2 linked regions of the Anatilimnocola aggregata genome follow. Each later gene encodes a partner of the first gene's protein in a complex. Links are inferred from orthologs where the notes say so. Each region holds a gene or a part of one and is shown on either strand. Other genes may lie near its edges.

Region 1 (3,251 bases):
AACTTATACGCTTCGCTGGTGCTTAAGCGTTTGGCGCGGATGCGATTGTCGCTGAGCTTTTCGCCCTTGGGATCGATGTAGAGCCGGCCGCTGCGGTTCTTGGCGTTGGGGTCGACGTTCATCACGTGGATGTTGAAGATGAAGGCTTTGTCGCTGGTGGCTTGGAACCAGTGGACGTTGTCTTTGTGATCGCTGACAGTCGAGTGACCACCGGGACCAAACTGGGCGTCGACGGTGGGGCGGATAATGATGTGGTCGGCTTCGTCTTCGAGCCGGTCATAGTGCTTGCCCTGGAAAGTTCCCTGCAAGATGAGGAAGGCGGTCGCCATGTTGTTATGCCCGTGCGGCACCACGCTCCGACCCTTGCTGAGGGCGAAAATCTGGTGGCCGAAGACGAGGCTTGTCGGCAGCCCTTCGACTTTGGGGAACTTGGCCCGCAAGCTGACTTCGCCTTGATCCTTGTATTTAATGTTCTCGGTCAGTTTTTCGATATCGAGAAACTTCATCGCATCGGCCAGATCGACCTGGGCAAACAGTTCGTCAACCTTTGTCTGCCAATCGGTTTGCTTCAGCTTCTGCCCCTTCACATCCTGGCTCAGGTCGTGCAGATCTTTCATCCACTTGTTAGCGAGCAGCTTCATGTCGGCCGCAAACAGTTCGCGCGTGCAGAGCGTCTCGAGCAGCGAATAAGTGAGGAGCGCACCGAGAGTGTGCTGACCGAACGACCGACGGGAGAGAGACATCGAACCGCCTCCGAGGAAAGTAGCCAAGGGAATGGCAATATCTTAGGCGTATGACGAAGGCACCCGCAAACAAAAACGCCCCCGGGCCTGCCCCGGGGGTTTAACGGCTATTGCGATACTTAGAACGAAGCTCGCAATAGTCGCATTGCGCAAAAGCTAATGAAACACCGCCGCGGAGTCGCGGGGGCGACGGCGATGGTTAGGGTGTCGCCGTTTCTGCCGTGCCACCCTCGCTCGGTGGATCGCGGTGCCGCTTGGGCTTGTAGATTTCGGTGGCGGTACCGAAGAAGGTTTCGCTGGCGTTCATCAAGGTTTCGCTCAGCGTGGGGTGCGGGTGGACGGTCTCGGCCAGGTCGCGAGCTTCGCAGCCCATCTCGATGGCGAGTGCTGCCTCGGATATGAGATCGCCAGCGCCGGGGCCGACGATCCCGCAGCCCAACACGCGCTCGGTCTCGGGATCGATGACGAGCTTCGTAAGCCCTTCGGTTCGCCCCAGGGCGATGGCTTTGCCACTGGCGGCCCAAGGATAAACGGCGATGTCGACGACTCGGCCAGCCTTCTCGGCCTCTTGCTGGGTGAGACCGCACCAGGCGAGTTCGGGATCGGTGAAGACGACAGCTGGGATGCAGAGCTTATCGAACGACGCGGGCTTGCCGAGCACAGCTTCGACCGCCACGCGGGCTTCGTGCGAAGCTTTGTGCGCAAGCATCGGATCGCCGGCAACGTCGCCAATGGCGAGGATGTGCGGGTCGGCCGTGCGCATCGACTTTTCGACTTGGATGAAGCCGCGCGGCGTGACAACGACGCTGGTGTTTTCCAAACCGATGCCACGAGTGTTCGGCTTGCGACCGACAGCCACCAGCACGCGGTCGTAGCGCTCGACACCAAACTTGCCGGGCCCTTCGAAGGCGACTTCGACTTTATTATCGCGCAGGCCGAGCGAGCCGACCTTGGTGTTCAGGAAGATGCGATCTTCGAACAGCTTCATCAGATGCTTTTGCAGCGGCTTCACGAGGTCGCGATCGGCAGCGAGGAGGATGCCATCGAGAGCTTCGACCACGCTCACCTTGGAACCCAGGCGGGCATAGACGGTACCCATTTCGAGGCCGATATAACCGCCGCCGATGACGAGCATCGATTCCGGCACGTCGGCCAAGCGCAGTGCGCCGGTGCTGTCCATCACGCGGTCGGAACCAATATCGAAGCTGGCGGGCATCGCAGGGAGCGAACCGGTCGCGACAATGCATTGGTCAAACGTGAGCGTACGATCTTCGGGAATCGAGGGATCGTCACCTTCCAGCTTGAGGGTGGTCGAATTTTCGAACACGCCTTTGGCGGTGATGACTTTCACCTTCCGCTGCTTGGCGAGATTCTTTAGCCCGCCCGAGAGGGACGAAATGACTTTGTCTTTGCGGCCGCGCAACTTTTCGATATCGAGCTGAGGCTGGCCAAACGTGATGCCCCAATCCTTGTTCAGTTCTTCCACTTCGGAAAGAACGCGGGCCACGTGGAGCAGAGCCTTTGAGGGTATGCAGCCGCGCAGCAAGCAGGTGCCGCCGAGTTTGCCTTCTTGCTCGACGATGGTGACCTCCAGCCCCTCGTCAGCTGCGAAAAAGGCTGCGGCATAGCCGCCGGGACCACCACCGAGAACAACCACAGGAGTATGCATTGTGTCGACTTGGCGAAAGATGACAGCGCGGATGTAAGAGGTGCGAGGAATCGCACGTTGAGAGGCAGGGCGAATCCCGCTTACACGCTAAATCATGTAAGCGGGTCTCGTTGCATTCTATCCTGCAGCCGGAACAATTTCCGGCCAGCGCTTTAGCGGGAGAGGAATTCGACGACGATATTCACGTCGACCGGCAAGCTGAAGTCGTTCGGGCCGGGGACGGCCAGCAGGGTTGCCCGCAGGGTTTCACCGTCGAACGAGACGAAATCGGGAGTGTTGGCCCCGCCTTCGCTCAGCACACCCTTGTACAGGTTGTAGATCGGTTCCTTCGCGCGAACCGTGATCACGTCACCCTGACGGAGTTGATAGCTGGGGCTGGTCACTTTGACGCCGTTCACAAAGAAGTGACCGTGCACAATTCCCTGGCGGGCTTGTGGACGGGTCTTGGTGAAGCCAGCGCGGCGGATGACGTTATCCAACCGGCGTTCGCACAGTGTCAGGAGCTGCTCGCCCGTGTTGCCCTTCTTCGAGGCCACCATGTGGTAGTACTTACGAAGTTGGCGTTCGCCGAGGCCGTAATAGTGCTTGATTTTCTGCTTCTCGGCCGAGGCTTTACCCCAGTTCGACAAGCGGCGGCCACCCTTCACGTGCATACCAGGAGGGTTGTCGCGGCGCTCCAGGGCCTTGGCGGCACCTGCCGATTCATAAATCAGCGCACCCAAACGACGATTGATACGGGCCTTCGGACCATGATAACGAGCCATCGAGCAGTCTCTTTCAAAACGTGTGCGAAATACCTCAGTGGTGACGTTGGCAAGGCTGCTTTTGTGCGACAGCCG
Region 2 (3,239 bases), 4.4 Mb from region 1 along the record:
ACTGTCCGTCGGGGCATGACTCGCCGATCAAGGTCACATCCAGCGGATGTGACCTCCTAAGAGAGCCGGAGTTTTCACTCCGGCTATTCTGTTTCTTGGTTCGTTTGTGGGTGATCCAGCCGCCGACTGGTTCCTGACCCGGTCCCCGGCCAGAATGGTCCTACTCCGCTCGCTCGCGGCTGTGCGTCGACACACTTTCAGAGGAAAACACTCATGCGACTTTGGATTTGCGGCTTGCTCGTCGTGCTGGCCGATACTGGAATGACTCGCGCGGCCGATGATGCACCTGAAAAAACTCTGCCCAAAGTGGTGCTCATTGGCGACTCGATTCGCCTGAGCTACGCGCCGGTCGTTGCGAAGCAGTTGGCCGGTAAAGCGAACGTCGTTAGTCCGAAGCCGAATGGGGGCGATAGCTCGAATGTGCTGAAGCACATCGAAGAGTGGGCCGTTCGCGAGCAGCCCGCGATCGTCCATTTCAACTGCGGCATTCACGACACGAAGAAATTCAAGAGCACTGGCAAGTTTCAGGTTTCTCCGGAGCAATACGAAGCCAACTTGCGCGCGATTGTCGCGGCCATTCGCAAAGGAACCAAGGCCAAGGTATTCTTCGCGCTGACGACGCCGATTGTCGATGATCGCGCGGCGAAAACGCGGGCTGAGCGCGATTACGGTCTCCACAACGCCAGCACCGAGCAATACAACGAGATTGCCCAGCGGGTGATGAAGGAACTCGATGTGCCGGTCAACGATCTGCGTGCAGCACTCGGCACGCCCGCAGAGCAAGCTGCCAAGATTGTTGATGATGGTGTTCATCTAAACAAACAGGGTGTCGAGAAACTGGGCGCCGCAGTCGCCACTTTTGTCGCCCAGCACTTGCCGGCTGCCAAGTAAGTCACGGAGTGACTGACCTACGGAGCCAGCAGCAGGCGGCTGGGGCTCTTGAGATAGTCGATAATGTCGTTGAGGAAGCGAGCCGCAGTCGCGCCATCGACCAGGCGGTGATCGTACGAGAGGCTCAGCGGCATCATCAGGCGAATCTTCACTTCGTCGTTGACGACGACCGGCATCTTGCGCGAGCGCCCCAAGAGCAGGATCGCCACTTCGGGCACATTGATGATGGGCGTGCTGTAGGTGCCGCCGATCGCCCCAAGGTTGCTGATGGTGAAGGTGCTTCCCTTCAACTCGGCCGGGTTAATCTTGCCGTCCCGCATGTTGTCGCTGATGGTGCCGAGGGCTCGGGCGATATCCGGAATCGACATCTGGTCGGGGCCACGCAAGCTGGGCACCACGAGGCCGCGCTCGGTGTCGACCGCGATACCGATGTTCACGTAATTCTTGTAAATAATCTGCTCGTTTTCCATGTCGAGCGAAGCATTCACGGCTGGATGCGACTTGAGACTCATCGCCACGGCCTTCATCACAAATGGTAGCGCCGTGAGTTTGATTCCTTTACGGGCGTAATCTTCTTTGCTACTGACGCGAATTTTTTCGAGTTCAGTAATATCGGCATCGTCGAAGTTGGTAACGCGTGGGCAAGTGGTCCACGACAGGTGCATCTGCGCGGCGATGACCTTGCGGATCTTGGTCATCTTTTCGGTATGGATCGGGCCGTAGGCATCGCGAGCCGTAGTATCGGGGCTGGCTTTGCCGCCGATGATCGCCCCTTGGCTTTGCGAACGAACAACAGCGAGGACGTCCTCACGCGAAATGCGTCCGCCTTCGCCCGTGCCTGTGACGCGCGACAAATCTACGCCCACTTCGCGAGCAAAGCGGCGAACAGCAGGGCCGGCAGCAACATCGCCGGTTTCCGTCGGCGCTTCTTCCGTCGGCGCGAGCGTGGCAATAGGTGCCGCAACCTCCGCCGGGGCAGCTGCAGCTGGCCTCACTGGTGCTGGGGCTGGTTTTACGGGAGCAGGTGCGGGCTTAGCAGCGGCAGGAGCCGCTGGCTGTGCTGGAGCCGGCGCAGCCTTGGGCGGAGCGGCAGCAGGGGCGGCCGGTTTGGCAGCAGTGGGGGCCGCACCAGCCGCAGCACCTTCGAGTGTAAGGAGGACGGCGCCGTTCTTAACGGTTTGTCCCTTGGTGACATGCACCTTGACGACCTTGCCCGCGGCATCGCTGGGAACCTGCATGGTCGCTTTGCCGGTTTCGATTTCGAGAATTCCCTGATCCTTGGCAATAGTGTCGCCAACATTCACCAGCACTTCGACAACATCGCCCGATTCCACACCTTCGCCCAGGTTCGGCAGTTTGATTTCAATGGCCATTGGTCTGAATTCGCTTCTAAGTATGCGTTAAGTTGATGCCAAACGGGGCGAATTCGTGGGCGGCGTTAATCACGCATCACCCCTCACCCCAACCCTCTCCCCGGAGTACTAAGGAGAGGGAGAATGAGGGCCTTCTCCCTCGTCATCCCTTCCTCGCTTTTTCAACTTCTCTCTCTAGGCAAAGTATGGATCGATCTTTTCGGGATTGATCCCCAGGTCTATCACGGCTTGGGCGGCGACGCTCTTATCGAGATCGCCGCGAAGCCCCAACTTGTAAAGCGTGGCGAGGGTGATGCACTGGGCATCGACCTCGAAGTGACGACGCAGGGCTTCGCGGGTTTCGCTGCGCCCCATGCCGTCGGTGCCGAGAGCATAGTAGTCGCCTGGCACCCATTGGGCGATCTGTTCTTGCAAGGCGCGAACGTAGTCCGACGCTGCGACGAACAGACTTCCCTTTTCTTCCTTAAGCAGTTCTTCGACGTAAGAAGTCCGCCGTGGTTCGCCCGGGTGGAGCATGTTCCAGCGTTCGCACATGTGGGCATCGCGCCGCAACTGCGTGTAGCTGGTTACACTCCAAACATTGCTGCTAATGCCGTACTTCTCGGCGAGCAAATCCTGTGCGGCGAGCACGTGGCGGAAGATCGCTCCGCTGCCGAACAAGTTCACCTTCAACTTGCCGCCAGCTTCCTTCGTGCGGAACTTGTACATGCCGCGAATGATGCCGTCTTCGCAACCTTCGGGCATGGGCGCGTGAACATAGTTCTCGTTGCCGACCATCAAATAGTAGATGGCGGTCTCGCCATCCTGATACAACCGTCGCATGCCGTCGAGGATGATGGTGGCGATTTCATAGTTGTAGGCTGGATCGAAAGCGCGCACATTCGGGAACGCGATTGCATTCAGCAAACTATGGCCGTCTTGATGCTGCAGTCCTTCGCCGTTGAGCGTCGTTCGTCCAGCAGTACCACCGAGGAG

The links. Proteins that work in one complex are often made in the same cells at the same time.
Region 2: the proteins of lpdA (region 1) and ETAA8_RS12555 are in contact, whole or in part, in a crystal structure (PDB 1EBD), measured with the Geobacillus stearothermophilus proteins. The link is inferred for Anatilimnocola aggregata from one-to-one orthologs. Residues at the interface, in WP_049624544.1 of Geobacillus stearothermophilus: Pro340, Ser341, Asp344, Tyr345, Arg403, Asp406, Val408, Glu431, Ala432, Gly433, Asp438; in WP_033016211.1 of Geobacillus stearothermophilus: Ile130, Ala131, Met132, Pro133, Arg136, Arg140, Glu141, Asn155, Arg157.

What each region holds. Positions count from the first base shown.
Region 1 is NZ_CP036274.1:7,732,040-7,735,290, forward strand. The notes cover bases 178-3,169. They hold lpdA (dihydrolipoyl dehydrogenase), read right to left. Parts: upstream 2,413-3,169; coding sequence 943-2,412; downstream 178-942. Other genes in these bases: ETAA8_RS29395 (hypothetical protein), read right to left, coding at 178-743; rpsD (30S ribosomal protein S4), read right to left, coding at 2,565-3,169. Also shown: more of ETAA8_RS29395, read right to left, coding at 1-177; more of rpsD, read right to left, coding at 3,170-3,176. UniProt on the Escherichia coli protein: Lipoamide dehydrogenase is a component of the glycine cleavage system as well as of the alpha-ketoacid dehydrogenase complexes.
Region 2 is NZ_CP036274.1:3,303,918-3,307,156, forward strand. What follows is about bases 87-3,066. They hold ETAA8_RS12555 (2-oxo acid dehydrogenase subunit E2), read right to left. Parts: upstream 2,265-3,066; coding sequence 909-2,264; downstream 87-908. Other genes in these bases: ETAA8_RS12550 (SGNH/GDSL hydrolase family protein), read left to right, coding at 214-891; aceE (pyruvate dehydrogenase (acetyl-transferring), homodimeric type), read right to left, coding at 2,439-3,066. Also shown: more of aceE, read right to left, coding at 3,067-3,239.